Regions from separate parts of the Streptomyces sp. NPDC002577 genome, predicted to be linked through region 2. Evidence: predicted binding sites of a transcription regulator. Region 2 holds the regulator's gene; the other holds the start of a gene.
What was found. The regulator HrcA, encoded in region 2, represses chaperone genes, less so after heat shock. The targets are predictions, from matches to a motif close to TTNGCACTCNGNNNNNCNGAGTGCNAA.

Region 1: groL (chaperonin GroEL) is a predicted target of HrcA. The motif match lies at 3,616-3,642, and genes of this name have one in related genera.

The regions. Positions count from the first base shown of each region.
Region 1 covers NZ_JBSFWK010000015.1:36,042-47,626, forward strand. Annotated here, with positions in the region: gene ACWD4J_RS20790 (metallophosphoesterase family protein) at 1-474, opposite strand, end outside; gene ACWD4J_RS20795 (NADH:flavin oxidoreductase) at 503-1,633, opposite strand; gene groL (chaperonin GroEL) at 1,866-3,488, opposite strand; gene ACWD4J_RS20805 (cold-shock protein) at 3,948-4,151, opposite strand; gene ACWD4J_RS20810 (MoaD/ThiS family protein) at 4,565-4,840, opposite strand; gene thrC (threonine synthase) at 4,971-6,308, opposite strand; SAM riboswitch class I at 6,302-6,476, opposite strand; gene ACWD4J_RS20820 (glucosyl-3-phosphoglycerate synthase) at 6,673-7,659, shown strand; gene ACWD4J_RS20825 (alpha,alpha-trehalose-phosphate synthase (UDP-forming)) at 7,876-9,291, shown strand; gene otsB (trehalose-phosphatase) at 9,387-10,238, opposite strand; gene ACWD4J_RS20835 (DUF3263 domain-containing protein) at 10,280-10,537, opposite strand; gene ACWD4J_RS20840 (ABC transporter substrate-binding protein) at 10,586-11,585, opposite strand, start outside.
Region 2 covers NZ_JBSFWK010000022.1:40,763-52,347, forward strand. Annotated here, with positions in the region: gene ACWD4J_RS25205 (SpoIIE family protein phosphatase) at 1-168, shown strand, start outside; gene hemW (radical SAM family heme chaperone HemW) at 251-1,483, shown strand; gene ACWD4J_RS25215 (DUF3097 domain-containing protein) at 1,595-2,452, opposite strand; gene ACWD4J_RS25220 (MBL fold metallo-hydrolase) at 2,487-3,236, opposite strand; gene hrcA (heat-inducible transcriptional repressor HrcA) at 3,475-4,491, shown strand; gene dnaJ (molecular chaperone DnaJ) at 4,492-5,628, shown strand; gene ACWD4J_RS25235 (nitronate monooxygenase) at 5,696-6,769, shown strand; gene ACWD4J_RS25240 (16S rRNA (uracil(1498)-N(3))-methyltransferase) at 6,766-7,512, shown strand; gene ACWD4J_RS25245 (VOC family protein) at 7,589-7,981, shown strand; gene ACWD4J_RS25250 (S41 family peptidase) at 8,083-11,313, shown strand; gene ACWD4J_RS25255 (histidine triad nucleotide-binding protein) at 11,429-11,585, shown strand, end outside.

The DNA.
Region 1 (11,585 bases), on a different contig from region 2:
CGTGCCGTGCTCGGCCGGAGTCCTCAGCACGTCGCGCAGCCACGACAGCTGAGCTTCGCTGAGGTGCCCATGCACTTTCCCCGGCACCAGCGAGTCCAACGTGACGAAGCGATAGCCCCCGACCGTGCTCACCGCCGCCCGCTCCGACGCCTCGGAATCCAGAACCACGTCCGGTTCCGGGTGCCCACTGCCCAGCACCTTGCCGAAGGCCGTCCGTTCGTCATGGTTGCCGGTCGTGTAGAACACCGGCGCCCCGATGCCCCGCGCGAACTCCCCCATCAGCTCCCGCACAGCCGCATACGCCTCCACCGCCCCGTCGTCAGCGACGTCACCGGTGACGACGATCACGTCGATCCCCTGCTGGTGGCGCAGTTCGGCGAGCATCAGCCGCAGGGAGTCGGTCGCGTTGACCCCATGGCGGTTGGGAGCGTCCGTGCGGTTCACGTGAGTGTCCGAGAGATGAAGGATCCTCATCTCCCGGACACTACCGTCGCCTTGGGCCTCAGCTCAGCGACTTGAGCGCGTCGGCGCCGAACGGCTTCAGCTCGTCGAACCGGCCCCCGAGCACCTTCGCCGCCCACTCCGGGTCCTGCAGCAGCGCCCGCCCGACCGCGACCAGGTCGAACTCCTCGCGCTCCAGCCGGTCCAGCAGATTGTCGATGCCCTTGACCGGCGCGCCCTCGCCCCGGAAGGTGCCGTGGAACTCGCCGTCCAGGCCGACCGAGCCGACCGTGATGACCGGCTTGCCGGTGAGCTTCTTCGTCCAGCCGGCCAGGTTCAGGTCGGAGCCGTCGAACTCGGGCAGCCAGTAGCGGCGCGTTGAGGCGTGGAAGACGTCCACTCCGGCCTCGGCGAGCGGGGTGAGGAGCGCCTCGAGCTCACTCGGGCTCTCGGCCAGCCGGGCGTCGTAGTTGTCGCTCTTCCACTGCGAGTAGCGGAAGATCACGGGGAAGTCCGGCGAGACCGCCTTGCGGACCGCGGCCACGATCTCGGCACCGAACCTCGTACGGGCCACCAGGTCGCCGCCGTACGCGTCCGTGCGGCGGTTGGTGCCGGACCACAGGAACTGGTCGATGAGGTAGCCGTGGGCGCCGTGCAGTTCGACGCCGTCGAAGCCGGTCCGCTCGGCGGCGGCCGCGGCCTCGGCGAACGCCTCGATGACGTCGTCCAGGTCGCCCTGGGTCATGGCCTTGCCGGTGCCCTCGGTGCCGTCGAGGCGGATGCCGGACGGGCCGACCGCCGGGGCGTCCGCGAACGGGGGCTCGCCCGCGCTGCGCACCATGCCGATGTGCCACAGCTGCGGCACGATCGTCCCGCCCGCCGCGTGGACCGCCTCGGCGACCTTCGCCCAGCCCGCCAGCTGCTCCTCGCCGTGGAAGCGCGGGATACGGTCGCTCTGCCCGGCCGACTCGTGGCCGACGTACGTGCCCTCGGTGACGATCAGTCCGACGCCTGCCGCCGCCCGGCGCGCGTAGTAGCCCACCACGTCCTCCCCGGGGACGCCGCCCGGCGAGAACTGCCGGGTCATGGGCGCCATCGCGATCCGGTTCGGGACGGTCAGGCCGTTCAGCTGGACGGGCCGGGAGAGGATCTGGGCCGCGCGGGATGCGGAGGCGGAGGCCGTGACGGTCACGTGGGGGCTCCTCGGAATCGGGGAATGACTGGCGGACGAGGTGTCGAACACCCGAGCAGATATGTGCACGTGCATCGACTCTCATACGGGTCAACCGCCCGGCCGGCCACGGCATTCCACCGAGCCTTCCGCGCCCCGCTGTGATCCCGGACACGCCCGAGGGCGGCACCCCTTGGGAGAAGGGGTGCCGCCCTCGGAACGTTGCAGGACGGTTGATCAACCAACAGGTCGATCAGAAGTCCATGTCACCGCCCGGCATGCCGCCGCCGGCCGGGGCCGCGGCCTTCTCCGGCTTGTCGGCGATGACGGCCTCGGTGGTGAGGAACAGCGCGGCGATGGAGGCCGCGTTCTGCAGGGCAGAGCGGGTCACCTTGGCCGGGTCGATGATGCCCTCGGCGATCAGGTCGACGTACTCACCGGTCGCGGCGTTCAGGCCGTGGCCCGGGGTGAGGTTGCGGACCTTCTCCACCACGACGCCGCCCTCGAGGCCGGCGTTGACGGCGATCTGCTTCAGCGGGGCCTCGAGCGCGAGCTTCACAGCCTGCGCACCGGTGGCCTCGTCGCCCTCGAGCTCCAGCTTCTCGAAGACCTGCGACGCCTGCAGCAGGGCCACGCCGCCACCGGCGACGATGCCCTCCTCGACGGCCGCCTTCGCGTTGCGGACGGCGTCCTCGATGCGGTGCTTGCGCTCCTTGAGCTCGACCTCGGTGGCGGCACCGGCCTTGATGACCGCGACACCGCCGGCGAGCTTCGCCAGGCGCTCCTGCAGCTTCTCGCGGTCGTAGTCGGAGTCGCTGTTCTCGATCTCGGCGCGGATCTGGTTGACGCGGCCGTTGACCTGCTCGGAGGAGCCGGCACCGTCGACGATGGTGGTCTCGTCCTTGGTGATGACGACCTTGCGGGCCTTGCCCAGGAGGTCCAGGGTCGCGTTCTCCAGCTTGAGGCCGACCTCCTCGGAGATGACCTCGCCGCCCGTGAGGATGGCGATGTCGCCGAGCATGGCCTTGCGGCGGTCACCGAAGCCCGGGGCCTTGACGGCGACGGACTTGAAGGTGCCACGGATCTTGTTGACGACCAGGGTCGACAGGGCCTCGCCCTCGACGTCCTCGGCGATGATCAGCAGCGGCTTGCCGGACTGCATGACCTTCTCGAGGAGCGGCAGCAGGTCCTTGACGGAGCCGATCTTGGAGTTGGCGATCAGGATGTACGGGTCGTCCAGGGACGCCTCCATACGCTCCATGTCGGTGGCGAAGTACGCCGAGATGTAGCCCTTGTCGAAGCGCATACCCTCGGTGAGCTCCAGCTCCAGACCGAAGGTCTGGGACTCCTCGACGGTGATGACGCCTTCCTTGCCGACCTTGTCCATGGCCTCGGCGATGAGCTCGCCGATCTGGGTGTCGGCGGCGGAGATGGAGGCCGTGGAAGCGATCTGCTCCTTGGTCTCGATGTCCTTGGCCTGCTCGAGCAGGGAGGCGGAGACCGCCTCGACGGCCTTCTCGATGCCGCGCTTCAGGGCCATCGGGTTGGCACCCGCGGCGACGTTGCGCAGACCCTCCTTGACGAGCGCCTGGGCCAGGACGGTCGCGGTCGTCGTGCCGTCACCGGCGACGTCGTCCGTCTTCTTCGCGACCTCCTTGACCAGCTCGGCGCCGATCTTCTCGTACGGGTCCTCGAGCTCGATCTCCTTGGCGATGGACACACCGTCGTTGGTGATCGTGGGGGCGCCCCACTTCTTCTCGAGGACGACGTTGCGACCCTTGGGGCCAAGGGTGACCTTGACGGCGTCGGCGAGCTGGTTCATCCCGCGCTCGAGACCGCGCCGTGCCTCCTCGTCGAACGCGATGATCTTGGCCATGTGAAGTGGTCCTCCCGGACTGGGGTGGATTTCTCCGGACCGCGCTGGCGCCCGCGACGGACGGCCTGCCTGCCTCGTGGTTCCTTGCCCCACCCGGCCTGCTGGGCCTCACCGACCCGGTCCTTCGTTGTCACTCTCACTCTCAGAGTGCTAACGCCAATGATTAGCACTCGACCCCAGAGAGTGCAAGCGCCCGAAGGGCTCATTGAGGGGTGGTGGCCGGGAGACGGGTGGGCGCAAGCGCCCGAAGGGCTTCCTTGAGGGGTGGTGGCCGGGAGACGGGTGGGCGCAAGCGCCCGAAGAGCTTCCTTGAGGGGTGGCGACCGGGCGACGCACCCCAAAGAGACACGCGCCGCTGACAGACCCCGCCCGAACGCGAACGCCCGGGCACACCGCAGGGCCCGTATCCCCGACCGGGATACGGGCCCTGCGTGAATGTCGTTGCAGTCAGTCGGCGCTTCAGCCGGCCATGCGGACCATGTCCGCCTGCGGTCCCTTCTGACCCTGCGAGATCTCGAATTCGACCCGCTGGCCCTCTTCCAGGGTGCGGTAGCCGTCCATCTGAATCGCGCTGTAGTGGACGAATACATCCGCACCACCGTCGACCGCGATGAAGCCGTACCCCTTCTCCGCGTTGAACCACTTGACGGTGCCCTGAGCCATGCCTAACTCCCCTATTACTGGCCCTTGCACAGGACCGCACTTCGCGGACCCGGGTCAGACCTCACCCCCCAACGGTTGGGGGTGTGCGCCGGAACGCGTCGACCGCGGCTGAATGTATCTGCCCAACTGCCGTCTGCAACAGGTCAATCGGACGAGAAATCCGGGCACACCCGATCGGGAATATGCGGAGAATCCGCCAGTACTCAGGGCAAGTCGGGCCCGGCAAAAGGAATATACGACGCAAAAGAGTCGTGCACTTTGGCTACTTCTCATCGACTGCCGGGCGCGAAGTCATATGCACCGGACAAGAGCGGCGAACCGAGTTCCCCAACTGTACCGCGCTCAACCATGCAGAATTGCCCCCTCCGCTTCTCTCGCGGAGGGGGCAATTCTGGTGACTCAGCGTGCGGTGCTCAGCCTCCGGCGACGGCCGGGATGATCGAGACGCCGGCGCCGTCCGGGGTCGCCGTCTCCAGACCCTGCTCGAAGCGGACGTCGTCGTCGTTCACGTACACGTTCACGAACCGCCGCAGCTTGCCCTGGTCGTCGAGGACGCGGGCGGCGATCCCGGCGTGGTTCTTCTCCAGGTCGGCGATGACCTCGGAGAGCGTGGCCCCTTCAGCGGGCACCTCGGCCTGGCCGCCGGTGTACGTACGCAGGATGGTCGGGATGCGGACGGTAACGCTCATGATTCACCTCGAGGGAGGAACGGGTGCGCCCTGAAGAGGCGCGGGCTGTATCGACATGCGGCGGCCGCCGCGTGGGCGCGAGGACGGACCACGACCGGCGGCCGGCCACGATCACATGCCCCTACGACGACTAACCGGCAAGACCCGCGGCGCGGAACGCGTCGAGGTTCGGACGGATCGTCGCCGTCGGGCCCGTGGTCGGCTCGACCGCGTCCAGCGTCTTGAGGCCGTCGCCCGTGTTGAGGACGACCGTGGTCAGCGACGGGTCCAGGAGGCCGTTCTCGATCAGCTTGCGGGTGACGCCGACGGTCACGCCGCCCGCCGTCTCGGCGAAGATGCCCTCCGTGCGGGCCAGCAGCTTGATCGCGTCGACGACCTGCTCGTCGTTGACGTCCTCGACGGCGCCGCCCGTGCGGCGGGCGATGTCGAGGACATAGGGGCCGTCGGCCGGGTTGCCGATGGCGAGGGACTTGGCGATGGTGTTCGGCTTCTGCGGCCGCACCACGTCGTGCCCGGCCTTGAAGGCCGTCGACACCGGGGAGCAGCCCTCCGCCTGGGCGCCGAAGATCTTGTACGGCTTGTCCTCGACCAGACCGAGCTTGATCAGCTCCTGCAGACCCTTGTCGATCTTGGTGAGCTGGGAGCCGGAGGCGATCGGGATCACCAGCTGGTCCGGGATCTGCCAGCCGAGCTGCTCGCAGATCTCGTACGCCAGGGTCTTGGAGCCCTCGCCGTAGTACGGCCGGAGGTTGACGTTGACGAAGCCCCAGCCCTCGCCCAGCGGGTCGCCGATGAGCTCGGAGCAGAAACGGTTCACGTCGTCGTAGTTGCCCTCGATGCCGACGAGCTCGCCGCCGTACACCGCGGCCATGACGACCTTGCCCTGCTCGAGGTCGTGCGGGATGAAGACGCAGGAGCGGAAGCCGGCGCGGGCGGCGGCGGCGCCGACGGCACCCGCCAGGTTGCCCGTGGAGGAGCAGGAGAGCGTGGTGAAGCCGAAGGCGCGGGCGGCCTCGAGGGCCTGGGCGACGACGCGGTCCTTGAAGGAGTGCGTCGGGTTGCCGGAGTCGTCCTTGATGAACAGGCCGCCGGTGACGCCGAGTTCACGGGCGAGGTTGTCGGCCTTGACGAGCTTGGTCCAGCCCGGGTTCAGGTTCGGCTTGGTGGCCACGTCCGCGGGGACGGGCAGCAGCGGGGCGTACCGCCAGATGTTGTCGGGACCGGCCTCGATCTGCTTGCGCAGGCTCTCGGGGTCACCGGTCGGCAGGTCGTATGCGACTTCGAGCGGACCGAAACAGATTTCGCAGGCGAAGATCGGGCCGAGCGGGAAGCGCTCGCCGCACTCACGACAGGAGAGGGCGGATGCGGGTCCGAGGTCGACAGCCTTGGCGGTGTCGGTTCCGGCGGTGTCCGTGTCGGTGGTGGCAACAGTCTGCGCAGCCATGGAGGCGAGGCCCTTTCTCCTCATCTTCCTCGCGGCGCATCTCGCCGCGAGACGGATTTGGCACCTTCCCTAGCCGGGGCCTCGCGACTGTGATCAAAAGTGATCGGCGATCAACGGTGATCGGTACGAGAACCGGCTGGAGGGTTGCCGGGGCTTCAACGGGCCGTGTCCCTCTGCCCCTCTGGATGAGCGGTATGGCGCCGGGCCGTGCGGGTCCCGGAGCGTTTGTTCGCGCCATGACCCCCGACATGCGATGGTCATGCGCGTTGTTCAAGACTGTAACCGAAGGCCAGGACAGTTGAGGTAGTCGTCCGAACCGCGAGATGGATCACAGGCAGTGGTCTCAGTGACGGGCCACCGAGTGGTCCCAGTGAGGGGGCACCAGAACGTGCTTGATGAAGTCGAGCGCTGGCTGAGTACACGGTCCTGGTCGGTGACCGACCGTCCGCTCCGTCAGCTGGTCGCAGCGAAGCGCGCCACGGGACAGACGGTGAGCGTCGTGCTTCCCGCGCTCAACGAGGAGAAGACGGTCGGCGAGATCGTCGAGGTGATCCGCCGCGAGTTGATGACGCCGGCGATGCCGCTCGTCGACGAGCTCGTGGTGGTCGATTCGGGTTCGACGGACCGTACGGCGGAGGTCGCCGCGGCGGCCGGTGCCCGCGTCGTCCACCGCGACGCGATCCTGCCGCGCATACCCGCGCTCCCCGGCAAGGGCGAGGTCCTGTGGCGTTCGCTGCTCGTGACCAGCGGGGACATCGTCGCCTTCGTCGACGCGGACCTGAAGGAGTTCTCGGCGGACTTCGTCTCCGGCATCGTGGGCCCGCTGCTCACCGAGCCCGGCGTGGACCTGGTCAAGGCGATGTACGACCGTCCGCTCGGCGCCGAGCTCTCGTCGGGCAACGCCGCAGGTGAGGGTGGTCGTGCTGCCGCGCAGGGCGGCCGGGTCACCGAGCTGATGGCCCGCCCGCTACTGAACATGCACTGGCCTCAGCTGGCCGGGTTCGTCCAGCCGCTGGGCGGTGAGTACGCGGCGCGCAGGTCCCTGCTCGAGCAGCTCCCGTTCCCCGTCGGATACGGCGTCGAGCTGGGCATGCTCGTCGACGCCCTGCACCTCAGGGGCCTGGACGCGCTCGCCCAGGTCGACGTCGGCGTGCGCAAGCACCGGCACCAGGACGGCCAGGCGCTGGGGCGGATGGCTGCCGCGATCTACCGCACGGCGCAGCTGCGCCTGGCCCGCGGCCATCTCGTACGTCCCGTCCTCACTCAGTTCGAGCGCGGCGACAGCGGATTCGAACCGCGTACGTACTCGGTGGACACGGAGGAGCGGCCCCCGATGGCCGAGATCGCGGAGTACGCGGAGCGGCGCGCCGCGTAACCGCGCCATGAACATCTCGGGGTGCGGTGCTCTCACCGGCCGTGCCGGAGCAGTGCGAACCCTTGACCGCGGGCCTCGGTGCGCTGCTGCCGGGCCCGGCGGGAGGTCGCCGTCCGTGATCGCCGTGTAACCCGTAGCGGGGACCGTATACGGCTATGGGACCAGCCGAGTCGCCCGTACGTTTGAGCGTTTCCGGGCCGGGCTAAGTTTGGGCGTATGGCTTCCACTCAGGGTGCTCAGGTCCTCGTCGCGTCCAACCGCGGCCCGGTCTCCTACACGCTGCAGGAGGACGGCTCGCTCACCGCCAAGCGCGGCGGGGGCGGTCTCGTCTCGGGCCTGTCGGCGATCGGCCCGGACGCGGGCGCGGTGTGGGTGTGCTCCGCTCTGGGCGAAGGCGACCGCGAGGCCGTACGCCGCACGGGCGGGACGCTGGACCCGGCCGACACGGGCGGGCAGCACGTGCGCATGCTGGGGATCGAGCCGGACGTGCACGACGACGCGTACAACGGCATCGCGAACTCGGTGCTGTGGTTCGTGCACCACATGCTGTACCAGACGCCGCTGGAGCCCGCTTTCGGCGCGGAGTTCCGGGCTCAGTGGGCCTCCTACGAGGTGTACAACCGGGCCTTCGCCGAGGCGCTGGCGGGCGAGGCGGCCCAGGGCGCGGCGGTGCTCGTGCAGGACTACCACCTGGTGCTTGTGCCGGGCATGCTCCGCGAGCTGCGCCCCGACCTCAGGATCGGGCACTTCTCGCACACGCCGTGGGCGCCGGTCGACTACTTCCGGCTGCTGCCGGACGACATCGCGCGGGAGGTGCTGCGGGGCATCCTCGGCGCGGACCGCGCGGGGTTCCTGACCTGGCGCTGGGCGAACGCGTTCACCACCTGCTGCATGGAACTGCTGGGCCCGGACGCCCTCGCCGACACCCGGATCGGGGTGCACGGGCTCGGCGCGGACGCGGACTTCCTGCGGGAGCGGTCGCACCAGCCGGACGTCGAGGAGCGCATGGCCGTCCTGCGCGCTCAGGTCGGTACGGGCCGCAAGAGCATCGTCCGGGTCGACCGCACCGAGCTGTCGAAGAACATCGTGCGCGGCCTGCTCGCCTTCCGGGAGCTCCTCGTGACCCGCCCCGAGTGGCGCGAGCAGGTCGTACACGTCGCCATGGCCTATCCCTCACGGCAGGATCTCGCGGTCTACCGGGACTACATGGCCGAGGTGCGCCGGCTCTCCGAGGAGATCAACGAGCAGTTCGGCACGCCCGGCTGGACCCCCGTCCAGCTGCACCTCAAGGACGACTTCGCCCGCTCGCTGGCCGCCTACCGGATCGCCGACGTCGCGCTGGTCAACCCCATCCGGGACGGCATGAACCTCGTCGCCAAGGAGGTGCCGGTCGTCTCCGACGAGGGGTGCGCCCTGGTTCTGTCGCGGGAGGCAGGGGCGTACGAGGAGCTGGGTGAGGACGCGATCACCGTGAACCCGTACGACGTGTCGGGCACGGCCGAGGCGCTGCACGAGGCGCTCGGCCTTTCGGACGGGGACCGCATCGAGCGCTCGAAGCGGTTGGCGGCGTCCGCGACCGCGCTTCCGCCGACCCAGTGGTTCCTGGACCAGTTGCACGCCCTGGACGCCTGACCGCAGTTACTTCGCTGTGAGCCCGGCGCACCCAGGGGGCACCTCCCAGCGTTGGCTGGGGGAGGAACGACTGCCCACAGCGGCGGCAGCGCGCGTCAACCCAAGCGGGCAGCCAGCGCCGCCAGGAACCGTGCCACCCCCGCCGGCCCGTCCACCACGACATCGGCCCGTCCCGCCAGCTCGGGCACCTCGGCGCTGCCGCTGCACACGAGCAACCCCGGCACGCCCTCTTCCCGAAGCTTCTCCACGGCGGCGAACGCGGGAAGATCCCCGAGATCGTCCCCGCAGTACAGGACGGCCCCGGCCCCCACCTCCCGTACGTACTCGGTGAGCGCCATGCCCTTGTCCATGCCGGGCGGCCGCAGCTCGAGGACGAGGCGCCCCGGCTCGACGATGAGCCCGTGCCGGCCGGCGAGTTCGGCGAGCGGCGCGCGCAGCATTTCGAGGGTGGCCTCGGGGTCCTCGGCGCGCCGGGTGTGGACGGCGATGGCGCGGCCCTTGTCCTCGATCCAGGTGCCGCGCGAGGCGCCGAGGGCTTCCAGGAGGCCGGGCAGTTCGGTACGGACGGCCGCCACGCCGGGCGGCGGAGGGGGCGCCTGCACGGTGCGGGTGACGGCGTCCCAGCGCTCGGCGCCGTAGTGCCCCAGCGCGACGAGGTGGTCGAGGCCCGGCGCGTCGGCGAACCCTCCGTAGCGGACGGCGAGATCGGCCGGGCGGCCGGTGATCACCGCCACGGAACGCACCTTCGGCGCGAGGGCCGACATGGCCGGGACGGCGTCCGGGTGGGCGCGCGCCTGTTCGGGGTCGGGCACGATCGGGGCGAGCGTCCCGTCGAAGTCGACCCCGATCACGGCCTGCTCGGGGTGGGCGAGGATCGCCTCGAGTCCGCGGCGGCCGGCGTCGTTGCGGGGAGTCGGCAAGGAGTCCTGCTGGCTGTGGCTGCCCATGCGTCGACCCTATCCAGCAAGGGCCCCGGCCATCCCCCGCGTCACCGTTCCGTACGCCGGGATTCGCGTATGCGGCGGAGGCGGTTCACCGTGACCGGGTCGTGGGCGAGGGCGCGGGGGTCGTCGAGGAGGGCGTTGAGCAGCTGGTAGTAGCGGACCGGGACCATGCCGAGCTGCTCCCTTATCGCGCGCTCCTTCGCGCCGGGCGCGGGCCAGGAGCGGCGCTCCAGCGCCAGCACGGCGCGCTGCCGCTCGGTCAGCCCGCCCCGCGCGCCGTCGTCCCTGTGCTCGCTCTCCACGTCTGGCACCGTACCGCCCGCCGCCGACAGGGCCAGGGGCCCGTCGGCCTAGCTCGCGTTCTCCGCCGCCGCCGCCTGCCGCTGGAGCTGGCCGAGGATCGACGCCGGGTTGCCGTTCTTGGAGACGGCCTTGCCTATCTGCCGTTTGACGTCGGCGCTGACATCGGCCCAAGAGGTCTTGTCGACGGGGTAGAGCTCCGAGTCCGGCAGTTCCTCCAGGAATCCGGCGAGTTGCCGGTCGTCCTTGTCCTCGGACATCGCGTCGGACGCGGACGTGGTGACGGGCAGCAGGTCGTACTCGTGGGAGAAGGCGAGCACGTTCTTCTCGGAGTAGACGAAGTCGAGGAACGTGCCGATCTGCTTGGCGTGGCCGTTCTGCTTGAAGGCCATCATCCAGTCGGCGACGCCCATGGTGGCCTTGGACTGGCCGTCGATCCCGGGCAGCGGCACCATGCCGAAGTTCACGCCCTTCTTGGCGGCCATCTTCATCAGCGTGGGGTGGCCGTTGAGCATGCCGACATCGCCGCGCGTGAAGGCCGCGAAGGCCTGGGCGCGGTTGAGCTCACCGGGCGGGGTGGGGCCGGTGAGGCCCTCGCCGACGAGGTCGTCCCGCAGCCAGTCGAAGGTCCGGACGTTCTCGCTCGAGTCGATGTCGTACGCGCCGACGCTGTCGGTGTAGTTCGAACCGCCGCTCAGCAGCCACATCATCGTCTCGGCCTGGGCCTCCTCCGGGCCGAGGGGCAGGGCGTAAGGGATCTTCACGCCACGGGACTTGAGCACGCGGGCGTCGGCCTGCAGTTCGGCCCAGGTCTTGGGCGGGGTGAGGCCCGCGTCCTTGAACAGCGTCTTGTTGTAGAACAGGAGCCGGGTGGAGGCGGCGAAGGGCAGGCCGTACTGGATGCGGTTCACCTCTCCGGCATCGCTGAGCTGCTGCAGGAAGTCGGCCTCGACGGGTATGGAGAGCAGCTCGTCGACGCTGTAGAGCTTGCCGGCCGCGGCGTAGTCGGCGTAGGAGCCGATCTGCGCCATGTCGGGCGCCTTGCCCCCC
Region 2 (11,585 bases):
CGCCAGTTCGACGACGGCGACGGGCTCGCGGCCGCGTTCGCCGACTGTGCCGGACTGAGCGCGCCCCTCGTGGCCGAGCGGATCAGACGGCTGGTCCACGAGTTCGCGGACGGGCCGCCGGAGGACGATCTGGCGCTGCTGGTGCTCCAGGCGCAGCCCGCCGGGTGAGCGCTCCGGTCGCGGGACTGGCGCGAGGCCCAGGTCGCGGCCTGGGTTCGGGCTGTTCCTCCGGTGCGGGACAATGGAACGCATGCCTTCCGCACTCCCCGACGGCGAGCCCGTGCCCCAGGACGGTGCGCTGCCGGCGCACGCCCTGGCCGGCGCCGCCGACCGCCCCCTCGGGTTCTATCTGCACGTCCCGTACTGCGCCACCCGCTGCGGCTACTGCGACTTCAACACGTACACCGCGACCGAGCTGCGCGGCACCGGTGGCGTGCTCGCGTCCCGCGACAACTACGCGGCGACCCTGACCGACGAGATCCGCCTCGCCCGCAAGGTGCTGGGCGACGACCCGCGGCAGGTGCGGACGGTCTTCGTCGGGGGCGGTACGCCGACGTTGCTGGCCGCGGACGATCTCGTCCGCATGCTCGGCGCGATCCGCGACGAGTTCGGGCTCGCGGACGACGCGGAGATCACCACGGAGGCCAATCCCGAGTCGGTGGACCCGGCGTATCTGGCGGCTCTGCGCGAGGGCGGATTCAACCGGATCTCCTTCGGCATGCAGAGCGCCCGGCAGCACGTCCTGAAGATCCTGGACCGCACGCACACCCCCGGACGCCCCGAGGCCTGCGTCGCCGAGGCCCGCGCGGCGGGCTTCGACCACGTCAACCTCGACCTGATCTACGGCACGCCGGGGGAGTCCGACGACGACTGGCGCGCCTCCCTCGACGCGGCCATCGGGGCCGGCCCGGACCACGTCTCGGCGTACGCCCTGATCGTCGAGGAGGGCACCCAGCTCGCCCGGCGGATCCGCCGCGGCGAGATCCCCATGACGGACGACGACGTGCACGCGGACCGCTATCTGATCGCGGAGGAGGTGCTGTCCGGGGCCGGCTTCGAGTGGTACGAGGTCTCCAACTGGGCCACTTCGGAGGCCGGGCGGTGCCTGCACAACGAGCTGTACTGGCGGGGCGCCGACTGGTGGGGCGCCGGGCCCGGGGCGCACAGCCACGTGGGCGGGGTGCGGTGGTGGAACGTCAAGCATCCGGGGGCGTATGCGGCGGCTCTGGCGGAGGGGCGGGCGCCCGGGGCCGGGCGTGAGGTGCTCTCCGAGGAGGACCGGCGTGTGGAGCGGATTCTGCTGGAGCTGCGGCTTCGGGAGGGTTGCCCGCTGGGCATCCTCGCCCCTGCGGGGCGGGAGGCGGCCGAGCGGGCCGTAAGGGACGGGCTCCTGGAGGACGGTCCTTACGCCGATGGGCGTGCCGTGCTCACGTTGCGGGGGCGGTTGCTTGCGGACGCGGTGGTCAGGGACCTGGTCGACTGAAGCCGACCGGAGCCGGGGCTGGCCGGGAGCCGAGTCGCTTACCGGCGCTTGCCGGGTGCCGCTGCGCCCACCCGTGCCGCCCCAGCGGCACGATTGCCCGCACCTATGTAGCTACGCCGTGACGAAGTCGATCAGTTCCTCCACCCTGCCCAGCAACGCGGGCTCCAGGTCCTTGTACGAGTGGACCCGGGACAGGATGTGCTGCCACGCCGCGCCGGTGTTCTCCGGCCAGCCCAGTGCCCGGCACACTCCCGTCTTCCAGTCCTGGCCCCGCGGCACCGTCGGCCACGCGCGGATGCCGACCGCCGACGGTTTCACCGCCTCCCAGATGTCGATGAACGGGTGGCCGACCACCAGCGCGTACTCGCTCGTGACGGACTCCGCGATACGGGACTCCTTCGTGCCGGGGACCAGGTGGTCCACCAGGACACCCAGGCGGGCGTCCGGGCCGGGGGAGAACTCCGCGACGACCGCCTGGAGGTCGTCGACGCCCTCCAGATACTCGACGACCACGCCCTCGATACGCAGGTCGTCGCCCCACACCTTCTCGACCAGTTCGGCGTCGTGGCGGCCCTCGACGTAGATCCGCCCGGCGCGCGCCACACGGGCCCGTGCGCCCGGCACCGCAACCGATCCCGAGGCCGTACGGGTGGGACGCACCGGCGCCGCTCCGGAGGGGCGGACCAGGGTCACCACCTTGCCCTCCAGCAGGAACCCGCGGGGCTCCAGCGGAAACACCCGGTGCTTGCCGAATCGGTCCTCCAACGTGACCGTGCCCGCCTCGCAGCGGATCACCGCGCCGCAGAAGCCGGTCCCGGACTCCTCGACGACCAGTCCTGGTTCCGCCGGGACCTCGGGTACCGGCTTCGGCTTCTTCCACGGCGGGGTGAGGTCCGGAGAGTACAGACGGCGCTGCGGGCCCGAAGGGCCCTCGTTGGAGGGGCGGTGGCGGGAGACGGGTGGGAGCATTCGGATGACGATAGGGAGAAGGCGCGGGGCCTGGCTACGACACGCCGAACCGGGCCGCCAGCTGATCGCGTTGCTGCCGGACAAACGCCGCATTCACCGCGGCTCCATGACCGGGTACGTACACCGCGTCCTCGCCGCCCAGGTTCAGCAGCCGGTCCAGGGCGGCGGGCCAGTGGGACGGCACCGCGTCCGGGCCCGCCTGCGGTTCGCCCGACTCCTCGACCAGGTCGCCGCAGAAGACGATCTCGGGCGTCGAGGAGGTGGCGGGGACCAGGACCGCCATGTCGTGTCCTGTGTGGCCGGGGCCCACATTCGCAAGGAGTACCTGGTGGCCACCGCCCAGGTCGAGTGTCCACTCGCCGCTGACCTGGTGGCGCGGGGAGACGAGGAGTTCCGCGGCCTCCGCCGCGTCCGCAGGGTCGAGCCCGTGCCGTACCGCGTCGGCCAGGAGATCCTTCCGGCCCGCGGCGAAGACCCAGTCGAGCCCCACGGGCCCGTAGACCTCGACTCCCGCGAACGCCGCCGCGCCCAGCACGTGGTCGAAATGAGGATGGGTCAGTGCGAGATGCGTCACGCGCCGGCCGGGGCCGAGCAGTTGCTGTGCCTCCTGGCGCAGCTGCGCACCCTCCCGCAGGCTGGATCCAGCGTCGACCATGAGCGCCGCACCCTCGCCCACGACCAGGCCCACCGTGCAGTCCCACACCGGCAGCCGGCGCCGGCCCACCCGGGGCGACAGCCCCTCCCAGCCCCGTGTTTCCCACGCCACGTCCGTCACGATTCCCACGACACGACCTTCACCATCCGTGTGCCACTTCCCTACCGGCGACGCTAGTCCCCGGGGTCCGCCGCAGCACGACACCCCAGCCCAGACCGCACATATCGGCAGCGCTCCGGTGTGACCGCCCTTGCCGGGGCCGTACCCCACGGCCGTACACTTGGCCCGGGAAGGCTGGCACTCGCACACAGTGAGTGCCAGGCGAGAGGCCGTAAGGGACGACACGACGACCTGGAGGTGTGCGCGGATGCTCAGTGAACGCAGACTCGAAGTACTGCGCGCCATCGTCCAGGACTATGTCGGCACCGAGGAGCCCGTCGGCTCCAAGGCCCTGACCGAGCGGCACAACCTCGGTGTCTCCCCGGCGACCGTGCGCAACGACATGGCGGTGCTGGAGGACGAGGGCTACATCGCCCAGCCGCACACCAGCGCGGGGCGCATCCCCACGGACAAGGGGTACCGCCTCTTCGTCGACAAGCTCGCGGGCGTCAAGCCGATGACCGCGCCCGAGCGCCGGGCCATCCAGAACTTCCTCGACGGCGCCGTCGACCTCGACGACGTCGTGGCACGCACGGTGCGGCTGCTCGCGCAGCTGACCCGGCAGGTCGCGGTGGTGCAGTACCCGTCGCTCACGCGGTCGACGGTGCGCCATGTGGAGCTGCTGTCGATGGCCCCGGCCCGGCTGATGCTCGTACTGATCACGGACACCGGCCGGGTCGAGCAGCGCATGGTCGACTGCCCCGCCCCCTTCGGCGAGACCTCTCTCGCCGATCTGCGGGCGCGGCTCAACAGCCGGGTGGTCGGCCGCCGCTTCACCGACGTGCCGCAGCTGGTGCAGGATCTGCCGGAGGCCTTCGAGGCCGACGACCGCGGCACCGTCTCGACCGTGCTCTCGACGCTGCTCGAGACCCTGGTGGAGGAGACCGAGGAGCGGCTGATGATCGGCGGCACCGCCAATCTCACCCGCTTCGGACATGACTTTCCCCTCACCATCCGGCCTGTGCTCGAGGCGCTTGAGGAGCAGGTCGTGCTCCTCAAGCTCCTTGGCGAGGCGAAGGATTCGCACATGACCGTACGTATCGGTCACGAGATCGCCCATGAGGGGCTCAACTCCACGTCTGTGGTGTCGGTGGGCTACGGTTCGGGCGGCGAGGCAGTCGCCAAGCTCGGCGTGGTCGGCCCGACCCGCATGGACTACCCGGGAACGATGGGAGCAGTACGCGCAGTGGCACGTTACGTCGGACAGATCCTGGCGGAGTCGTAAGTGGCCACGGACTACTACGCCGTACTCGGCGTGCGCCGCGACGCTTCCCAGGACGAGATCAAGAAGGCATTCCGGAGGCTCGCCCGCGAGCTGCACCCGGACGTCAACCCGGACCCGAAGACGCAAGAGCGCTTCAAGGAGATCAACGCCGCGTACGAGGTGTTGTCGGACCCGCAGAAGAAGCAGGTCTACGACCTCGGCGGCGACCCGCTCTCGGCGAGCGGCGGCGCGGGCGCGGGCGGCTTCGGCGCCGGCGGCTTCGGCAACTTCTCGGACATCATGGACGCCTTCTTCGGTACGGCGTCCCAGCGGGGCCCGCGGTCGCGTACGCGGCGCGGCCAGGACGCGATGATCCGGCTCGAGATCGAGCTGGACGAGGCGGCCTTCGGCACCACCAAGGACATCCAGGTCGACACGGCCGTGGTGTGCAACACCTGCAACGGCGAGGGTGCCGCCCCTGGCACCTCGGCGCAGACGTGTGACATGTGCCGCGGCCGCGGTGAGGTGTCGCAGGTCACGCGGTCGTTCCTCGGCCAGGTCATGACCTCGCGGCCGTGCCCGCAGTGCCAGGGCTTCGGCACGGTCGTGCCGACCCCGTGCCCGGAGTGCGCGGGCGACGGGCGTGTGCGGTCGCGTCGCACGCTGACCGTGAAGATCCCGGCCGGTGTCGACAACGGCACGCGGATCCAGCTCGCCGGTGAGGGCGAGGTCGGACCCGGCGGCGGACCCGCGGGCGACCTGTACGTGGAGATCCACGAGCTGCCGCACCCGGTGTTCCAGCGGCGTGGCGACGATCTGCACTGCACGGTCACCATCCCGATGACGGCCGCCGCGCTCGGCACGAAGGTGCCGCTGGAGACGCTGGACGGGCTGGAGGAGGTCGACATCCGGCCCGGTACGCAGTCCGGGCAGTCGATCCCGCTGCACGGGCGCGGCATCACGCATCTGCGGGGTGGCGGGCGCGGTGATCTCGTCGTGCATGTCGAGGTGCAGACGCCTTCGAAGCTTGATCCTGAGCAGGAGCGGTTGCTGCGGGAGCTGGCGCAGCTGCGCGGGGAGGAGCGGCCCCTGGGGCAGTTCCAGCCGGGGCAGCAGGGGTTGTTCTCGCGGCTCAAGGACGCGTTCAACGGGCGGTGACGCCGCCTGCCGGGTCATGCGGAAGGGCCGATTCGGACTCGTGTGCTGGACGTGACAACATGCGGTCATGTCCAGCGCACTGAGCGATCTCTTTCCTCTTCCGATCGTGCAGGCCCCCATGGCGGGCGGCGTGTCGCGGCCGCAGCTCGCTGCGGCCGTCTCGGAGGCCGGCGGGCTCGGGTTTCTCGCGGCCGGCTACAAGACCGCTGACGGGATGTACCAGGAGATCCAACGGCTGCGCTCGCTGACGAGCCGGCCGTTCGGTGTGAATCTCTTCATGCCGCAGCCGGACTGTGCGGACCCGGCTGCCGTGGACGTCTACCGCAACCAGCTCGCCGGTGAGGCCGCCTGGTACGGCACCGAGCTGGGCGATCCCGACGGCGGCCGCGACGACGGCTACGACGCCAAGCTGGCGATCCTCCTCGACGACCCGGTCCCGGTCGTCTCCTTCCACTTCGGCTGCCCGGCCCCCGAGGTGCTCGAGTCGCTCTCGCGTGCGGGCACGCTGACCATGGTCACCGCCACCACGGTCGAGGAGGCCCAGACCGTGCAGCGGGCCGGCGCGGACGCCGTGGTCGTACAGGGCGTCGAGGCAGGCGGCCACCAGGGCACCCACCGCGACAACCCGGAGAACGACGCCGCGGGCATCGGCCTGCTGTCGCTGATCACACAGGTCCGCGAGAGCGTGCGGCTGCCGATCGTGGCGGCCGGCGGGATGATGCGCGGCGCGCAGATCGCCGGGGCACTCGCGGCCGGCGCCCAGGCCGCGCAGCTGGGCACGGCGTTCCTGGTGACGCCCGAGTCGGGTGCCAACGCCCTGCACAAGGACGCGCTGACCAACCCCCTCTTCGCCCGCACCGAACTGACGCGGGCCTTCTCCGGGCGCCCGGCCCGCGGCCTCGTCAACCGCTTCATGCGCGAGCACGGTCCGTACGCCCCGGCCGCGTACCCGCAGATCCACCACCTCACCTCCGGGCTGCGCAAGGCGGCCGCGGGGGCCGGTGACCCGCAGGGCATGGCGCTGTGGGCGGGGCAGGGGCACCGGCTGGCGCGGGAACTCCCGGCCGGGCAGCTCGTCGAGGTGCTGGCCGCCGAACTGGACGTCGCGAAGGCGGCGTTGTCCGTGGAGAGTGGCTCATGACCGCGCCGGTGTTCGTGGTGGACGAGGTCCCGGGCGGCCCCGAGTACGTGCTGGACGGGCCCGAGGGGCGGCACGCCGTGTCCGTGAAGCGGCTGCGGCCGGGCGAGGACGTCGTGCTCACCGACGGGCACGGCCGCTGGACGGAAGGCGTCGTCAAGGCGGCCGAGGGCAAGGACCGGCTCGTCGTGACGGATCTGGCGGCCGTCCAGGAGGAACCGCCGCCCACGCCCCGTATCACCGTCGTGCAGGCCCTGCCCAAGGGCGACCGGGGCGAGCTCGCGGTGGAGACCATGACCGAGACCGGTGTCGACGTGATCGTGCCGTGGTCGGCGTCGCGCTGTATCACGCAGTGGAAGGGCGAGCGGGGCGTCAAGGCGCTCGGCAAGTGGCGGGCGACGGCGCGCGAGGCGGGCAAGCAGTCGCGCCGGGTGCGCTTCCCCGAGGTCGCGGACGCCATGACGACCAAGCAGGTCGCCGCGCTTCTGGCCACGGCGGACCTCGCGGCCGTCCTGCACGAGGAGCGGGACTACAGCAGCGAGCCGCTGGCCACCGCCGGCCTTCCCGCCACGGGCGAGATCGTGCTGGTCGTGGGGCCCGAAGGGGGAGTGTCACCCGAAGAGCTGCAGGTCTTTTCGGCGGCAGGCGCCAGGACGTACCGGCTGGGGCGTACCGTGCTGCGTACGTCGACCGCGGGGACGGCGGCTGTCGCGCTGCTGCTCGGCCGCACCGGCCGCTGGTCCTGACGCCCGGCCGAGTCCCCCGGCGACCGCACCGGTCGCCGCAGGGCGGCCCCGGATGTGTGCCGAGAAGGAGGCCGCATTGGAACTGGCCCAGGTGAGGCTGCTCGTCTCCGACTTCCAGGCCTGCTACCGCTTCTACGCCGAGGTGCTCGGGCTGAAGCCGCAGTCGGGCGCGCAGGACGGCCCGTACGAGAAGTTCAGCCCGGCCGTCGGCTCGGCGGGCATCGCGCTGCAGGACCGCGCCATGATGGCCGAGGTGCTCGGCGAACTCGCCGACACCGTGAACGGGCACCGCTCCCTGGTGGTGCTGCGCGTCGACAACCTCGACGCGTACTGCGCGGAACTCGTCGGCCGCGGAGCGGTCCTCGAGCACGGGCCCGCCGCCATGACGGACCGGCTGCGCGTCGCCCATCTCAAGGACCCCGAGGGCAATCTGGTGGAGCTTCAGGAGTGGCTGCTGATGCGCGGCTGAGGGCCCCGGGCGGCGCGACGGGGCAGGTGACCGTGCAGGTCCGCGGCCCGAACTGATCGAAAACGCTGACCTGGACGGCGGTGACTGCTTAGTGTGATCGGGTGACACAGCCTGCGTACCTTCGGTTCCCGCATCTGCACGGCGACCTGCTCGCCTTCACCGCTGAGGACGACGTCTGGGTCGCGCCCCTCGACGGCGGCCGCGCCTGGCGGGTCAGCGCCGACAACGTCCCCGTCAACCACCCCCGGATCTCCCCGGACGGCACCACCGTCGCCTGGGCGTCCACCCGCGACGGGGCACCCGAGGTGCACATCGCACCCGTCGACGGCGGACCGTCCCGGCGGCTGACGTACTGGGGCAGCCAGCGCACGACCGTCCGCGGCTGGACCCCCGACGGACACGTCCTCGCGCTCACCACGCACGGCCAGGCCTCGCTGCGCCGCAGCTGGGCACGGGCGGTGCCGCTCGACGGCGGTCCCGCGGCCACCCTTCCGTACGGGCCCGTGGGCGCCGTCGCGTACGGCCCCGACTCCCGGGTCGTGCTTCTCTCCGCGACGATGGGGCGCGAGGCCGCCTGGTGGAAGCGCTACCGGGGCGGCACAGCAGGCAAGATGTGGATCGGCAGGGACGTCGGCGACGGGGAAGGGGCCGGCGAGTTCGTCCGGCTGCACGACGGGCTCGACGGGAACATCGAGTACCCCATGTGGGTCGGGGACAGGGTCGCGTTCCTCTCCGACCACGAGGGCGTGGGCGCCGTGTACTCGTCCCTCGCCGACGGCTCCGACCTCCGGCGGCACACGCCTGTGCACACCGCGACGAGCTTCTACGCCCGGCACGCCTCGACCGACGGCACCCGGGTCGTCTACGCGAGCGGCGGTGAACTGTGGCTCCTCGACGACCTCGAAGGCGCCGAGCCTCGCCGGCTCTCCTTGCGCCTCGGTGGGCAGCGCACCGACCTCCAGCCGCACCCCGTCAACGCCGCCCGCTGGTTCGGCGCCGCCGCGCCCGACCACACCGGGCGCGGCAGCGCCGTCTCCGTCCGCGGCGCCGTCCACTGGGTCACCCACCGCGAGGGCCCCGCCCGCGCGCTCGCCGCCACGCACGGCGTACGCGCCCGGCTGCCGCGCACCTTCCGGGTGGACGGCGAGGAACACGTCGTGTGGGTGACCGACGCCGAAGGCGACGACGCCCTCGAATTCGCCCCGGCCACCGGCCTCGCACCCGGCGCGACACCGCGCCGCCTCGCCGCCGGCCAGCTCGGCCGCGTCCTGAGCCTGGCGATGGCCCCCGACGGCAGCCGCGCCGCCGTCGCCTCGCACGACGGGCGGGTACTGCTCGTCGAACGGGAGACCGGAGAGGTACGAGAGGTCGACCGCAGCGAACACGGAGACGCGAGCGGTCTCGTCTTCTCACCCGACTCGACGTGGCTCGCCTGGTCCCACCCGGGCCCCGAACCGCTGCGCCAGCTCAAGCTCGCCAACACCGCCGACCTGTCGGTCACCGAGGCGACCCCGCTGCGGTTCCAGGACTACTCGCCCGCCTTCACGCTGGACGGCAAGCACCTCGCGTTCCTCTCGGCACGGTCCTTCGACCCGGTCTACGACGAGCACGTCTTCGACCTGGCGTTCGTGGGCGGCTCGCGGCCGCACCTGATCACTCTGGCCGCCACGACTCCGTCCCCCTTCGGGCCGCAGCGGCACGGCAGGCCCTTCGACGCGCCCGACAAGGACGAGACGCCCGACAGCGAGGGCGCCCCCGTCACCCGTATCGACCTCGACGGACTCGCCGACCGCATCGTGCCGTTCCCCGTCGAGGCCGCCCGCTACACCACCCTGCGCGCGGCCAAGGACGGCGTGCTGTGGCTGCGCCACCCGGTGCTGGGGGTGCTCGGCACCTCCCGCGCCACGCCCTCCGACCCCGACCCGAAGAGCGAGCTCGAGCGCTACGACCTGGTGCAGCAGCGCCTCGAGGAACTCGCAGCGGACGCCGACCACTTCGCGGTCAGCGGCGACGGCAAGCGCGTCCTGCTGTGGACCGGGGAACGGCTCAAGGTGGTGCCCAGCGACCGGCGCGCCTCGGGCGACGACGACAGCGACACCAACATCACCGTCGACCTGTCCCGCATCGGACAGACCCTCGACCCGGCCGCCGAATGGCGGCAGATGTTCGACGAGACCGGCCGCCTCATGCGGGACAACTTCTGGCGGCCCGACCTCGGCGGCGTCGACTGGGACGGCGTACTCGACCGCTACCGGCCGGTCCTGGAGCGCGTCGCCACCCACGACGACCTCGTCGACCTGCTGTGGGAGGTCCAGGGCGAGCTCGGCACCTCGCACGCCTACGTCACACCGCGCGGCGGCTGGGGCGGCTCCGGGGCCCGGCAGGGGCTGCTCGGCGCCGACATCTCCCGGCACGAGGACGGCAGCTGGCGCATCGACCGCATCCTGCCGTCGGAGACCTCCGACCCCACGGCGCACTCGCCGCTCGCCGCGCCCGGCGTCGCGGTGCGCGCCGGGGACGCGATCGTCGCGGTCGGCGGGCAGCCCGTCGACCCGGTGGCCGGGCCAGGGCCGCTGCTCGTGGGCACGGCGGGCAAGCCCGTCGAGCTGACGATCTCACCGGCCGGCGGGGGAGACCTGCGCCATCCGGTGGTCGTGCCCATCGACGACGAGGAGCCCCTCCGGTACCACGCGTGGGTCGCCGACCGGCGGGCGTACGTCCACGAGGAGTCCGGCGGACGGCTCGGCTATCTGCACGTTCCCGACATGCAGGCGCCCGGCTGGGCGCAGATCCACCGCGACCTGCGTGTCGAGGTCGCCCGCGAGGGGCTGGTCGTGGACGTCCGCGAGAACCGCGGCGGCCACACCTCGCAGCTCGTCATCGAGAAGCTCGCCCGGCGCATCGTCGGCTGGGACGTGCCGCGCGGGATGCAGCCGTACAGCTATCCGCTGGACGCGCCCCGCGGCCCCGTCGTCGCCGTCGCCAACGAGTTCTCCGGCTCGGACGGCGACATCGTCAACGCCGCGATCAAGGCGCTGGGCATCGGGCCCGTCGTGGGCGTGCGGACGTGGGGCGGCGTCATCGGCATCGACAGCCGCTACCGGCTCGTCGACGGCACGCTCGTCACCCAGCCCAAGTACGCCTTCTGGCTGGAGGGGTACGGGTGGGGTGTCGAGAACCACGGCGTCGACCCGGACGTCGAGGTCGTCCACGCGCCGCAGGATCACGCCGCCGGGCGGGATCCGCAGCTGGACGAGGCGATACGGATCGCGCTGGCCGCGCTGGCGGAGAACCCGGCGAAGGGGGCGCCGGGGCTCCCGGCGCTCGACTGACGCGTCCCCGCCCCGCTGCGGGCGGCGCCGGCGCCCACGGCGGGGGCGGCAGTCGGCGGTGCTCGTGGTGGATACCATGCCGTCGTAAACGATCAGCGTTGTGAGGAGGCCCTAGATGGCGGGTGAAGCGCAGGCCGACTGCCTGTTCTGCAAGATCGTCGCGGGAGAGGTCCCGGCAACCGTCGTACGGGAGACCGAGACCACCGTCGCCTTCCGCGACATCAACCCCCAGGCACCGACCCACGTCCTGATCATCCCCAAGGTGCACTACC